Regions from separate parts of the Achromobacter sp. FW305-C-28 genome, predicted to be linked through region 2. Evidence: riboswitches for the same ligand, from Rfam matches in the RefSeq annotation. Region 2 holds a riboswitch; the other holds the start of a gene.

Region 1 (7,296 bases), on a different contig from region 2:
ACATCGTCGGCAAGTTCCACTTTGCCGACGGCATGGGCGACCTGAACGGCAAGAAGATCCCCGCCGACGAACTGTTCTCGGGCCTGCTGGGCTCCGTGGGCATGAACCCGAGCATGACGGACGACGAAGAAGAAGAGTCCGAGCCCGCCGTCGGCGCCACGTCGATGGACGGCGACACCGCGTCGGCCTCGGCCGGCGAGACGCTGCAGGAATTCAACGTCGACATGGTCGTCAGCATGCTCGACGACATGGGCTACACCACGCGCAAGACCGACGGCGACGAAGGCCCCGTGCTGATCCTGGACGCCGGCAGCACCGGTGCCACCGACCTGCGCATGGAATTCCTGTGCAATGACTTCACCGAGAAGTGCTACGACCTGGTCGTCACCGCCACGTACGCCACCAAGAAGCCCGCCTCGCTGAAAGCCATCAACGCCTGGAACCGCGAATACCGCTGGACCCGCGCCTACCTGGACGACAAGAACCAGGCCGTGCTGCAGATGGATATGAACGCGGAAGGCGGGATCGGCAAGAACAACCTGCAGATCCTGATCAACACGTACTTCAGCATCACCGAAGACTTCGCCAAGACCTTGACGGCTGCGCCGGCGAAGTAAGCCGCCCGCCGTCATCCGCCCCTCGCGGCGGCTGGCACGACAGACCCAGGGCCGCACGCAAGTGCGGCCCTTTTTGCATCGGCGCGCAGCAGCCTGGACGCCACGCATGAAAAAGCCCCGGCTTGAAACAAGCAGGGGCTTTGGCATTGCCGGCCGGACCCGCCTCGCGGCAGGCCCGTCACAGGTTTACGCGTAGGCTTCGATCGGCAGGCACGCGCACACCAGGTTGCGGTCGCCGTAGGCGTTGTCCACACGGGCCACCGGCGGCCAGTACTTGGCGTCGCGCAGGGAAGCCACCGGGTAGGCGGCCTGCTGGCGCGGGTAGGCGTGCAGCCACTCTTCGGCCAGCAGCATCTGCGCGGTGTGCGGCGCGTTCTTCAGGACGTTGTCTTCGCGATCGCGTTCGCCGCGTTCGACCTGGGCGATTTCCTCGCGGATCGAGATCATGGCTTCGATGAAGCGATCCAGTTCGGCCACGCCTTCGGATTCCGTCGGTTCGACCATCAGCGTGCCGGCCACCGGGAAGCTCATGGTGGGGGCATGGAAGCCGTAGTCCATCAGGCGCTTGGCGATGTCTTCGGCGCTGATGCCGCTGGTTTCCTTGAGCGGACGCACATCCAGGATGCACTCGTGCGCCACGCGGCCGTTACGGCCCGCGTACAGCACCGGGTAGTGGTCGCGCAGGCGGGTGGCGATGTAGTTGGCGTTCAGGATGGCCACTTCGGTGGCGCGGCGCAGGCCATCGGCGCCCATCAGCGCGATGTACACGAACGGAATCGGCAGGATGCCGGCCGAACCGAACGGCGCGGCCGAAACCGGGCCGACCTTCGCTTCACCGGGCAGCTTGCCCTGTTCGTTGACCACGCCCGGCAGGTACGGCGCCAGGTGGGCGCGCACCGCCACGGGGCCCACGCCCGGGCCGCCGCCGCCGTGCGGGATGCAGAAGGTCTTGTGCAGGTTCAGGTGCGACACGTCGGAGCCGAACTTGCCCGGCTGCGCCACGCCGACCATGGCGTTCATGTTGGCGCCGTCCAGGTAGACCTGGCCGCCGGCCTGGTGGACCAGGTCGCAGATTTCAGTCACGGCTTCCTCGAACACGCCATGCGTGGACGGGTAGGTGATCATCAGCGCGGCCAGCTTGTCGCCGACCTGTTCGATCTTGGCGCGCAGGTCGGTCAGGTCGACGTTGCCGTTGGCATCCGAGGCCACGACCACGACTTCCATGCCGGCCAACTGGGCCGAGGCCGGGTTGGTGCCGTGCGCCGACGACGGGATCAGGCAGATGTTGCGCTGGTGCTGGCCGTTGGCCTGGTGGTAGCCACGGATGGCCAGCAGGCCGGCGTACTCGCCTTGCGCGCCCGAGTTGGGCTGCAGGCTGATGTTGTCGTAGCCGGTGATTTCGCACAGCGCGGCCGACAGGCGGGAGATCAGCTCGTTGTAGCCCTGGCTTTGCGAGCCGGGCGCGAACGGGTGGACCAGCGCGAATTCGGGCCAGGTGATGGGGATCATCTCGGCCGTGGCGTTCAGCTTCATGGTGCACGAGCCCAGCGGGATCATCGTGCGGTCCAGCGCCAGATCCTTGTCGGCCAGCTTGCGCAAGTAGCGCAGCATGTCGGTTTCGGATTGCACGCTGGAGAACACCGGGTGCTTCAGGATGGCGCTTTCGCGGGCCACGGCGGCGGGAATGCCGCTGGCGGCCACGGCGTCGAGCGCGTCGACGTCGAGTTCGACGTCATCGCGCTCCAGGCCGGCGGCGAACACGTTGACCAGCGCTTGCAGGTCGGCGGCGGTGACGGTTTCGTCCAGCGAGACGGCCAGGCGGGCACCGTCGACGCGGCGCAAGTTGATGTGCTCGCACTCGGCGGCCGTCAGGATGGCCGGGGTGGCGGCGCCGGTTTCCAGCAGCAGCGTGTCAAAGAAGGTGTCGTTGGCGACCTTGATGCCCAGCTTGCCGAGTTCGGCGCGCAGGATGGCGGTGTAGCGCTGCACGCGATGGGCGATGCGGCGCAGGCCGGCCGGGCCGTGCCACACAGCGTACATGCCGGCCATGACGGCCAGCAGCACTTGGGCCGTGCAGATGTTGGACGTGGCCTTCTCGCGGCGGATGTGCTGTTCGCGCGTTTGCAGCGCCAGGCGCATCGCCGGGTTGCCCTGGGCGTCCTTGGACACGCCGACCAGGCGGCCGGCCATGTTGCGCTTGAAGGCGTCCTTGCAGGCCATGAAGCCGGCGTGCGGGCCGCCAAAGCCGAACGGCACGCCAAAGCGCTGGGCCGAACCGACGGCGATGTCGGCGCCCCACTCACCGGGCGCGGCCAACAGCGCCAGGGCCAGCAGGTCGGTGGCAACGGCCACCACGGCGCCTTGGGCGTGGGCGGCGTCAGCCAGCTTGCGATAGTCCGACACCGAACCGGTGCTGTGCGGGTATTGCAGCAGCACGCCGAAGCACTCCGGCAGGCCCTCGGCTTCGTCGCCAATGGCGATTTCGATGTCCAGGCCTTCGGCGCGCGTGCGCACGACTTCGATGGTCTGGGGATGCACGTGGCGCGAGATGAAGAACACCGGGCTCTGCGACTTGGCGCCGCGGCGGGCCAGCGTCATGGCTTCGGCGGCGGCGGTGCTTTCGTCCAGCAGCGAGGCGTTGGAGATGTCCAGCCCGGTCAGGTCGGCGACCATGGTCTGGTAGTTCAGCAGGGCCTCGAGGCGGCCCTGCGAGATCTCGGGCTGGTAGGGCGTGTAGGCCGTGTACCAGGCGGGATTCTCGAGAATGTTGCGCAGGACCACGTTGGGGGTCTGCGTGCCGTAGTAACCCTGGCCGATGTAGTTGCGAAAGACCTTGTTGCGGCCGGCGATCTGCTTCAGTTCGGCCAGCACGTCGGCTTCGCTGCGCGAGGGCGGCAGCGCCAGCGGGGCCTGGCTGCGGATCTTGGGCGGCACGACTTCTTCGATCAGGGCGTCCAGGCTGGCGCTGCCGATCACGGCGAGCATGGCGGCCTGGTCGGCGTCGGAGGGGCCGATGTGGCGGGGAATGAAGTCGGTGTGGGTGTCTAGGGCGCGCGACATGGAGGGATCTCGGGGTAGCAGGTGTCGTCGGGGGACGAACGGTGATGCATCTTGCGGACGGGCGCGGCGCCTGGCGCCGCCGCCCGTCCGGACAGGCTTAGCCGTTGGCGACGGCTTCGTAGCCGGCAGCGTCCAGCAGCTTGTCGGCATCGGCGGCGTTGACCGGCTTGATCTTGAAGATCCAGGCGGTGAAGGCCGATTCGTTGATCAGGTTGGGGTTGCTTTCGAGTTCGTCGTTGAATGCAACGATCTCGCCGGCGACCGGGGCGTAGATGTCCGAGGCGGCCTTGACCGACTCGACCACCCCGGCGGTTTCGCCCGCGTTCAGCTTGGCGCCGACCTTGACGTCGCCGACGAAGACCAGGTCGCCCAGTTGGTCCTGGGCGGTATCGGTGATGCCGACGACAAACACGTCGCCTTCGGCTTTGACCCATTCATGGGACTGGGTGTACTTGCGATCGGTGGGCAGACTCATGGGAACTCCTGAGGGATTCGAGTAGAAGAATGGTGTTGCGCGCCTCGCGCCGGCGGCCCGCCCGTCACGGGGGCCTGCGGCGCGAAGCTTCGAGTTTACGAGTGTTCGACGGCTTTGCCGTTACGGACAAACGGCAGTTTGCAGACCAGGGCGGGCACCCATTTGCCGCGGATGTCGACCTCGACCGTATCGCCCACGGCCACGCCTTGCGGCAGGCGGGCAAAGCCGATCGATACGCCCAGCGTGGGCGACATGGTGCCGCTGGTGAGCTCGCCGGTGCCCTGCGCGGTGCGCACGGCCATGTGGGCGCGCATGACGCCGCGCTCCTGCAGCTTCAGGCCGACGAAGGCGGCGGGCGTGGCGAATTGTTCCAGCGCATCGCGACCGATGAAGCGGCGCTCGGGGTTTTTCAGGGAAACCGTCCAGGTCAGCGCGGCTTGCCCGGGCTGGGTCAGTTCGTCCATGTCCTGGCCGTACAGGTTCATGCCGGCTTCCAGGCGCAGCGTGTCGCGCGCGCCCAGGCCAGCCGGGCGCACGCCCTGGGCGACCAGGTCGCGCCACAGCTGCACGGCCTCCGTAGCAGGCAGCACGATTTCAAAACCGTCTTCGCCGGTGTAGCCGGTACGGGCCACCAGGGTGTCGTCGCCGATGCGGGCGGCCACGAACGGGGTCAGCGGCTCGCTGGCGGCCTGCCAGGCGGGGCGCGCAGCCCAGACCTTGGCGCGGGCATTGGGGCCCTGCACGGCGATCATGGCCAGGTCGCGGCGCGGCGTGATGGTGACGTCGAACTTGCCAGCCTGCTTGACGCGCTGCATCCAGGCCATGTCCTTGTCGGCGGTGCCGGCATTGACCACCACGCGCCATTGGTCGGCGGCGAAGAAATAGACGATCAGGTCGTCGATGACGCCGCCCTGCGGGTTCAGCATGCAGGTATAGAGCGCCTTGCCCGGCACCGTCAGCTTGGCCACGTCGTTGGCGACCAGGTACTGCAGGAAGGCAAAGGCATCCGGGCCGGTGACGTCGGCGTTGAGCATGTGCGAGACGTCGAACATGCCGGCATCCTGGCGCACCGCGTGGTGTTCTTCCAGTTGCGAGCCGTAGGCCAGGGGCATGTCCCAGCCGCCGAAATCGACCATGCGGGCGCCAGAGGCGATGTGTTCGTCGGCCAGCGGGGTGCGTTTGAGGGTTGCGGACATGCGCGGGTACTCCGGAGCGGCAGCGGTGCCAGGGTTACGGAATGCCGCTGGCGGACGGGCGATGAGCCCCCGCGCAACGGCTGAATCTTCCGCCCCTCTGTCCTTTTGCCTGAGAGTTGCCCCGCGTGGCGGGTTTGCACCTTCGGCGCCTGGGCTGCGCGCTATGTCCCTGATTGGGCAGCGGCGCCAGGTCTCTCCAGAGTGCTGTTTTGCCCATCCGCACGGCGAAAACCGCGACAGGGCAAACATGTGCGGTATGGGATACCTGAGCGATTCCGGGCGAATTGCGCCTTCGGCGGCGGCCGGGTTAACAGCCGCTCTCTCCCGCAACATGCGTGACAGCGCCGAAAGCATACCGCGAAACGCCGGCTTCGCCCAGCGCCGCGCGGCCTGCAACCGCGGCGCGCGCCCCCGGCGTGCAACCGGCTCCCGGCCCCTAGCCCAGCGCCGTGTCCAGCAGCATCATCAGCACGAAACCCAGCATCAAGCCGCAGGTGGCGTAGACCTCATGCCCCTTGCGGTGCGATTCGGGAATGATTTCATGGCTGATCACGAACAGCATGGCTCCCGCCGCGAACCCCAGCCCCCAGGGCAACATGGCCGCCGACCAGCCCACGACGGCGGCGCCCAGCACGGCGCCGACGGGCTCGACCAGCCCGGACAACATGCCCAGCGCCACCGCGAACGAGCGCTTGTAGCCGGCCGCAATCAGCGCCACGGCCACCACCAGCCCTTCGGGAATGTCCTGGATGGCGATGCCAGTGGCCAGCGCGGTGCCGCGCACCGGATCGTTGCCGGCGTAGCCCACGCCGATGGCCAGGCCTTCGGGCAGGTTGTGCAAGGTAATGGCGAAGACGAACAGCCAGGTGCGGCGCAGCCGGTGCGCCTCGATGCCCTCGCGGCCCTTGATGAAGTGTTCATGCGGCAGCAGCCGATCCATCAGCAGCAGCGCGGCCGCGCCCAGCAGGATGGCCGCGCCGACGGTCAGCCCGGCCCCCCAGGGGCCGGCGCCCTGCGATTCGGCTGCCGCGATGCCCGGGGCGACCAGCGAGAACGCACTGGCCGCCAGCATCACGCCGGCGCCGAAGCCGAACATGCTGTCCTGCATTTTCTGGGGAATGGTGCGCGCGAAAAGTATGGGCAGCGTGCCCGCCGCGGTGGCGCCGGCGGCGACCATGCCGCCCAGCAGCGCGTCCGCCACATGCGGCGCGTTCGCGTCGAAGTAGACCCACAACTGATGCAGGCCCAGGCAGGCGACCAGCACCGCCAGCGTCCATACACTGACGCTGGTGGCTGCGGGCCGGATGCGATGACGGCTGAATGTGTTCATGGAACGCTGCCCTCGCGCAATGCCGGATCAGCCGATGGCGGCGGCGTAGCGGCGCGCCACCTCGGGCCAATTGACGACATTGTAGAAGGCGCCGATGTATTCCGGCCGGCGATTCTGGTACTTCAGGTAGTAGGCGTGCTCCCAGACGTCCAGGCCCAGGATCGGGGTGTTGCCCTGCATCAGCGGGCTGTCCTGGTTGGCGCTGCTTTCCACCACCAGCTTGCCGGCCGGGGTGACGGACAGCCAGGCCCAACCGCTGCCGAAGCGGGTCAGCGCTGCCTTGGTGAAGGCCTCGCGGAACGCGGCCAGGCCACCCAGTTCCGCGTCGATCGCGCGGGCCAGCGCGCCCTCGGGCTCACCACCGCCCTGCGGCGACATGACGGACCAGAACAGGCTGTGGTTGGCATGGCCGCCGCCGTGGTTGCGCACCGCGCCGCGAATCGCCTCGGGCAACTGGTCCAGGCGGGCCACCAGGGCTTCGACCGGCTCGTCCGTGGCGATGCCCGCGCCGTCCAGGGCCGCGTTCAGGCTGGTGACGTAGGTCTGGTGGTGCTTGCTGTAGTGGATTTCCATCGTCATGGCGTCGATATGGGGTTCGAGCGCGTCATAGGCGTATGG
Region 2 (7,296 bases):
CAGGCGTTCGTGGCAGCCGTCCACCACCGTGGCCCGGCACGAGCCGCATTCGCCGCGCTGACAGGAAAAAGGCACCGGCACCCCCTGGGCCAACGCGGCGTCCAGCAGCGTCGTCGTGCCGTCGGTGGTGAAGTGGCCGGTGTCGAGGGTGATGGTGTATAGGGAGGGCGTGGTCATGGCGCGTTTCCGTTGATAGACCCGTGGGGGGCGCATGGAGCGCAATGTAGCGATAGAATGGCTTTGTCTGCCAGGGCCATTTTTATGAATATGACCAAGCCACTTATGCAGGATGCAACCGGAGGTAGCCACCCGGAAACCCCGCCCGACACGCGGCGGGTTTCCCGCCGGGCGGCCCTGCGGGAAACCCGCCAGGAAGCCAGCCTGGACTTGCCGCTGGACCCGCCCCGGGCCGGGGAATCCAAGCAGACCTGGGTCTACCGCCAGATCCGCGAGCGCATCCTCAAAGGCGTGCTGCCCTCGGGCAGCCGGCTGCCGTCCACGCGCAGCCTGGCCGGACGCTGGCATATCGCGCGGTCCACCGTCGAATCCGCCTACGATCAGTTGCACAGCGAAGGCTATACGGCGGGCACGGTCGGGTCGGGCACCTATGTGGCGGCGGTCATTCCCGATAATTTCTTTCGCGATGGCTTGCCCGGCGAGGCGGCGCAAGGGGGCGGCCACTTGGCCACGCCGGCAGTGCCTGGCGCATCCGCTCCGCCACCGCGTGCCGTATCGGTACGCCCGGCAACCGGCCTGCCGCCGGTGCCGCCGCCGCGTTCAGAGCCGCCTTTCACGGCCCGCAGCGCCGATGCCTCGCTGTTCCCGATGGCGGCATGGAGCAAGGGGCTGACGGCCAGTGCCCAGCGCGTCACGCCGTCGCAACTGGCCAACGAGGAATCGCAGGGCTGGCGGCCGCTGCGCGAGCAGATTGCGCGTTACCTGGGCGCGGCGCGCGGCATCGCCTGCGATGCCGACCAGGTAGTGGTGCTGACCGGCATCCGCGACGGCATCGATCTGAGCGCCCGCGTGCTCTTGTCGCCGGGCGACAAGGTGCTGGTGGAAGACCCCGGCTACCTCAACGCCGTGCCGCTGTTCAGCCAGTACACGCGCCGCATCACGCCCATCGCCATCGACGAGCACGGTTTTTCGGTGGCCAGCGCCCGCCGCCAGCGCGGCGTCAAGCTGGTGCACGTCACGCCCGCGCATCAGTCGCCCACCGGCGTCACCATGCCCGTGTCGCGCCGCCTGGAACTGCTGGATTGGGCCGCGCAGACCGGCAGCTGGATCCTGGAAGACGACTACGACAGCGAATTCAACTACGACAGCGCGCCGCTGGCCGCCCTGAAAAGCCTGGACAGCGCGGACCGCGTGATCCACTGCGGCAGCTTCAACAAGACCCTGTTCAACGCGCTGCGCATCGGCTATGCGGTGCTGCCGCGGCCGCTGGTGGCGGCGTTCACGCGGACGCGCCACACCACGGGGCGGTCCAACAGCATCATCGAACAGATGACGCTGGCCAACTTCCTGGAAGACGGCAGTTTCGCCCGCCACGTGCGCCGCGCGCGGCCCGTCTACGCGGCCCGGCGCGACCTGCTGCTGCGGCTGCTGCAACAGGCCGCAGGCCCGTCGCCGCTGCGCGTCAGCGGCGAGCAGGCGGGCTTTCACCTGGTGTGGTGGCTGCCGCCCGGCATGGACCTGGCGGACCTGCTGCGCCGTGCACAGGCACGCGGCATCGGCATCCAGTCGGTGGCCGACTTCTGCCTGCGCGTGACGATGCCGCCCGGCGTGGTCATCGGCTACAGCGCGCGCAGCGAGGCCGAACTGGAACAGGTGGGGGCGCTGCTGCGCGGGGCCGATGCCTGATCAAACGGCTTTGTCCGCCAGGAACGCCTCGATCAGTGTCGCAAACGCCGGCGGGCATTCCTGCATCGGGTAATGGCCGCAGTTCGGCATCACCCGCAGTTGGGCGTTCGGATGCCACGCCAGGAACGTCTGCCGCATGGCGACTTCGTCCAGCCCCGGGTCCTTGTCGCCCACGATCACCAGGTACGGCGTCGTCAGCCCGCGCACCTCGTCTACGAAATCCGTGTGGACCAGCATGTCCAGGTAGGGAATGCGGCAAGCGGGGGCCACCGACGCGCGATGCCGCCGCAGCTTGGCCTGCGCCCAGCCGCGGCCCAGGCCACCGGTCACGTATTGCATCAGGCGGCAAAAGGCCTCGTCGTCGTGCGCCGTGCTGGCAAAGAACGCATACGCGTCCGGGCCCAGTCGATTGCCCGCAGCCGACACCGGGCACACGGCAATCGCCCGCTTGATGCGGTCAGGCGCATTCGCCGCCAGGCGCTGCGTGACCATGCCCGTCATCGAATGTCCCAGCACGTTAAAGCGCGGCCAGCCCAGGTGGTCGGCCAGCGCCAGGCAATCGGCGGCGATCTCATCGACCGTGCAGGCGCCCGTCAGGGGGCGCGACAGGCCATAGCCGCGCAGGTCCGCGAACACATAGGTGCAGGCGTCGCCGTCCAGATAGGGCGTCATCGCGGCGTAGTTGCCATGGTCGCCCAGCCAGTCGTGCAGCACCAGCACAGGTTCCGGGCCGTGGCCGTGGCGGACAAAGCCCAACAGGCTGGCCGCGGCGGCATCGTTGCCGGCGTTCGGATGGGAGGAGGGGGGATGGGTCATTTCAAGGGTTCCTTCTGGGTTGGAAAAAGCCAAAAGAAACGCCCTCCCGGCGGACCGGGAGGGCGTCTTGAAAGAAGCATCATCATATCGGGTTGGCGGGCGAAAATCCAATGCCTGGAATAATCCTGACGCGCGCGCCGTGGGTAGCCCGGCGCAACCCGCGCGTTGTAGCAAAATAACGGCGCCGTGATCACTTACAACACGGCACGTGCGACACAGGAATTTTCCATGCCCCAGCTCGACCCTTACCCAGTGGACGTCTTGCGGGACCGCTTTGCCCGCTTCGGCGAACTGCGCCCGCAAGGCCGCGACGAATGGCGCGGCGAAATCCCGCTGCCCGACGCGCTGGCCGATTTCTATGCCCGCATCGGTCCGTTGGGACAGACGTACCACGCGCACATCGGCCCGGTCGGCATCACGCTGTCGGAAACCAATGTGTGTTTCCCCGCGCTCAGCCGCCTGTGGGATCTGCAGGCCGGCTACCGCTGGGATGCCTCCAACGGCCAGCGGGTGCCGGCCTGGCAGGACAACTGGCTGGTCATCGCCGACCTGAACGCCGATCCCTTCATCCTGGACACGGGTAGCGGCCGCATCCTGTATGCGATGCACGGCACCGGCAAATGGGAACCCGACGACATCGCGCCGGACCTCTGGACGCTGGCCGCCGCCCTGGCCGCCGTGGGCGAGGTCTACCTGGACGCGGACGAAGACCTGCGCAACGACGACTGGGAGATCAAACCTTCCTACCGCGACGCCGTGCTCGACCGACTGACCCCCGTGCTGGGCGACCGGGGCGAGGCCGAAAGGTTCTACGAGGTTCTGCAAGGCTAGCCTGAACGCTTGCGTGCCGGGTTCGACCGCGCGCGCAACGCTTCGGCGCGCCATTATCGAAAACCTATTCCCTCATCAGCACTTCAAATAACCTTGCGCGCCGTACCTGCCTAGAATCCCCGGTCATGACAGCAAGAGGCCGCAACCGGCCCCGGAATCAAGGAGACAGCAGGGATGGATGCGGTATGGGTAGTGGCGCTTGGCGCGGCGGTGGCGGGCTTCGTGCAGGGGCTGTCGGGCTTCGCGTTCGGCATGGTGGCCATGTCGTTCTGGGCCTGGGTGCTGGACCCGCGTCTGGCCGCCGCGCTGGCCGTCTTCGGCGCCTTGACCGGGCAACTGCTGGCCGTGTTCTCGGTGCGCCGGGGCTTTGACTGGCAACTGCTGTGGCCTTTCCTGATCGGCGGCCTGGCCGGCATTCCGCTGGGCGTGCTGGTGCTGCCGCACCTGGACATGGACTGGTTCAAGGCGGTGCTGGGCGCCTTGCTGGCCTTGTGGTGCCCGGTCATGCTGATGTCGCAGCGGCTGCCGCGCATCGGCGGCAACCGCCTGGGCGATGGCGCCGTGGGTCTGGTCGGCGGCGTGCTGGGCGGCATCGGCGGTTTCGCGGGCAGCGTGCCCACGCTGTGGTGCACGCTGCGCGGCTTCAACAAGGACACGCAGCGCGCCGTGATCCAGAACTTCAACCTGGCCATGCTGTCGGTGACGATGGCCACCTACCTGGCCACCGGCATCGTCACCCGCGACATGGCACCCATGTTCGCCGTGGTGGCGCCGGCGATGCTGATCCCCACGCTGCTGGGCACCCGCCTGTACATCGGCATTTCCGAGGTGACGTTCCGGCGCACGGTGCTGGGGCTGCTGACGTGTTCAGGGCTGACCTTGCTGGCGTCGTCGGTGCCGCAGTTGCTGGCGCGGTAGGCGCTACGCCAGCGCGACCCCGTCCCGCACACTCGCCGCCAGCATCTGCGCCGTTGCTGCCGACAAGGTCCACCCCAGATGCCCATGCCCGGTGTTGTAGAACACGCCGGGCCGCTTGCCCGGGCCGACGCGCGGCATCATGTTGGGCGTCATGGGGCGCAGGCCGCACCAGGGCACCACGCGTGACGTGCGTACGCCGGGGAAGTGCTTGCGGGTCCAGTCCACCAGCGGCTGGATGCGTTCGGCGCGGATGTCCATGTTGAAGCCGTTGAATTCCGCCGTGCCGGCCACGCGGAAGCGGTCGCCCAGGCGGCTGGTGACGATCTTGGCGGCCTCGTCGAGCAGGCTGACGGTGGGGGCGGCGGCGCGGCTGTCGGGCTCGTCCAGGTGCACGCTGATGGAATAGCCCTTGACCGGGTAGATGTTCAACGAGTCGCCCAGCCGGCGCGCGAACTGGCGGCTGGCGGCCCCCGCGCAGATGACGATGGCGCTGGCCTCGTGCTGTTCGTGTTGCGTGCCGCCTTCGCGGGCAATGTCCAGCACGTAGGGCAGGCCGTCGCGGCTGATGGCGCGGATGTCGGCGTCCTGCTCGAAGCGCACGCCGCGGCGCTCGCAGGCACGGGCCAGGCCGCTGGTGAATTTGTGGATGTCGCCGGTGGCGTCGGACGGCGTGTAGAAGCCGCCATGGCACGCCGTTTGCAGCGCGGGTTCGATGGCGCGTGCTTCGTCGGGCGTGACCGCGTGGCGTTCCAGTCCGCCTTCGCGCAGCAGCGCGTTGGCGCGGCGTGCGGTCTCGAAGCTGGCGGCGTCGTGGTAGATGTGCAGGATGCCGCGCCGTTCCAGGTCGAAGTCGATGCCTTCTTCCTCGGCCATGGCGTACAGGTGCTGGCGCGCCTCGATGGCCAGCCGGGTGGTGGCGATGGTGTTCTGGCGGTAATTGCGGATCTGCCCCATGAACTGGGCCAGCCACGAATACTTGTGCCAGGAGAAGCGCGGGTTGAGCAGCAGCGGCGCATTGCGGCGGCCCAGCCAGCGCAGGCCCTTCATGACGGTGGCGGCGCTGTTCCAGACTTCGGCGTTGCTGGCGGACAGCTGGCCGCCGTTGGCATAGGACGTTTCCATGGCGGGATAGCGCTGGCGGTCGTAGACCGTGACGTCGTAACCCAGTTTGCTCAAGGCGTACGCAGACGTGACGCCGGTGATACCGGCGCCGATGATGGCGATGCGGGGCATGGTGGCTCCAGATAGCGTGGCTGCGGCCAACCGGCAGCAGCACCCCATCTGTCTTGGTACCTGAGAGCTTCACCCGGGCGGTGTGCGCCGCGGGATCCCCTTCGGTGGGCGCGCTTGGCGCCTCTCTCCAGATTGTCTACACCGCGCAGTCCTGTTGCCTGAGAGTTTCCGGGGCGGTTGCTCCGTCGGCGCCCGCCACGGGGGCGAGTCTCTTCTGCGGGGTTTTGAATCGACCGAAGCAGGATAGCCAAATTTTCGGCCGGGCGAGACTTAGGGTTAGTACTAGGATGTGCCAATTTCGTCCTACACTGGGCGCCATTCGGCCGGCGCCAGCCGGTGTGACGCGATAGGAAGAATGGCATGCGCCTGAGGGAAAGATTCCGTACTTCGATGTGGTTCCTGGCCCTGGCCGCAGGCGCCGGGCCCGCCCTGGCGGCGGGGCAGCCAGCGCCAGCGTCGTCCGCGCCCCGCGCACCCGTCGCTGCGGTGCCGCCGCAGGCTACTGATGAGGCGATCAACGCCGCCGTCGCCGAGGTCATGCGCCAGTACGACATCCCCGGCATGGCGATCGCCGTCACCCGCAACGGCGAGCAGCGCTTTTTCAACTACGGCGATGCCTCGCGCGCACCGCGCAAGCCGGTATCGCCCGACACGCTGTTCGAGCTGGGCTCGATCAGCAAGACTTTCACCGTGACGCTGGCGGGTTATGCAGAGGCCACGGGCAAACTGTCGTTGGGCGACACCCCCGCCAAGTACGTGCCCGAACTGCAAGGCAGCGCGTTCGCCAAGACCACGCTGGTCAACCTGGCCACGCACACGGCGGGCGGTTTTCCCTTGCAGGTGCCGGACGCCGTGCAGGACACGGCCCAGCTGATGGCCTACTTGAAGGCCTGGACGCCGCAATATGCGCCCGGCACGCACCGCACCTATGCCAACCCCAGCATCGGCATGCTGGGCGTCGCGGCCGCGCGCAGCCTGGGCCAGCCCTACGTGGCGGCGCTGGAGCAGGGCCTGTTGCCCAAGTTGGGCCTGCGCAGCACCTATGTGAACGTACCGCCTGAAAAAATGCCGGACTACGCCTGGGGCTACAACAAGCAGAACGCGCCGGTGCGGGTGAATCCGGGCGTGCTGGCGGACGAGGCCTATGGCGTGAAATCGACCGCCCGCGACATGATCCGCTTTGTCGAGGTGAACCTGGGCGTGGCGCCCGTGGAGGCCGCCATCCAGCGCGCGATCGCGGCCACGCACACGGGCTACTACCAATTGGGCGCGATGACGCAGGACCTGATCTGGGAGCAGTACCGTTATCCGGTGTCGGTGGATGACCTGGTGGCCGGCAATTCTGCCAAGGTGGCCTTCGAGACCTTGCCGGTGCAGGCCTTGCAGCCGCCGAGCGCGCCGCAGCCCGCGACGTGGATCAACAAGACCGGCGCCACCAACGGCTTTGGCGCCTACGTGGCCTTCGTGCCGTCGCGCAAAGAGGGCATCGTGATCCTGGCCAACCGCAACTATCCCAACGAGGCGCGCGTGCGGCTGGCATTGCGGGTGCTGGAGATGCTGGATCGTTGACAGCGGGCAGGCAGCGGGGCAGCGCCCCTTTACCGCACGTCGCCCATTTCCCGAGCCCCGTCATGA

Evidence for each region. Region 2 has a riboswitch for glycine ahead of AC3WMR_RS12230 (D-amino acid dehydrogenase). Riboswitches for the same ligand answer to the same signal wherever they lie in the genome.
Region 1: it holds a riboswitch for glycine, as region 2 does, so the genes downstream of both, gcvT (glycine cleavage system aminomethyltransferase GcvT) here and AC3WMR_RS12230 (D-amino acid dehydrogenase) in region 2, are expected to answer to the same signal.

Annotation. Positions count from the first base shown of each region.
Region 1 is NZ_JBYSYL010000010.1:51,260-58,555, forward strand. Features, by position in the region: gene AC3WMR_RS22530 (DUF945 family protein) at 1-617, shown strand, start outside; gene gcvP (aminomethyl-transferring glycine dehydrogenase) at 804-3,677, opposite strand; gene gcvH (glycine cleavage system protein GcvH) at 3,775-4,152, opposite strand; gene gcvT (glycine cleavage system aminomethyltransferase GcvT) at 4,248-5,348, opposite strand; glycine riboswitch at 5,436-5,558, opposite strand; glycine riboswitch at 5,591-5,685, opposite strand; gene AC3WMR_RS22550 (ZIP family metal transporter) at 5,785-6,678, opposite strand; gene AC3WMR_RS22555 (superoxide dismutase) at 6,706-7,296, opposite strand, start outside.
Region 2 is NZ_JBYSYL010000004.1:25,864-33,159, forward strand. Features, by position in the region: gene AC3WMR_RS12205 (M24 family metallopeptidase) at 1-177, opposite strand, end outside; gene pdxR (MocR-like pyridoxine biosynthesis transcription factor PdxR) at 283-1,863, shown strand; gene AC3WMR_RS12215 (alpha/beta fold hydrolase) at 1,864-2,679, opposite strand; gene AC3WMR_RS12220 (hypothetical protein) at 2,908-3,510, shown strand; gene AC3WMR_RS12225 (sulfite exporter TauE/SafE family protein) at 3,685-4,428, shown strand; gene AC3WMR_RS12230 (D-amino acid dehydrogenase) at 4,432-5,661, opposite strand; glycine riboswitch at 5,706-5,796, opposite strand; glycine riboswitch at 5,798-5,888, opposite strand; gene ampC (class C beta-lactamase) at 6,052-7,230, shown strand; gene AC3WMR_RS12240 (3-hydroxybutyryl-CoA dehydrogenase) at 7,260-7,296, opposite strand, start outside.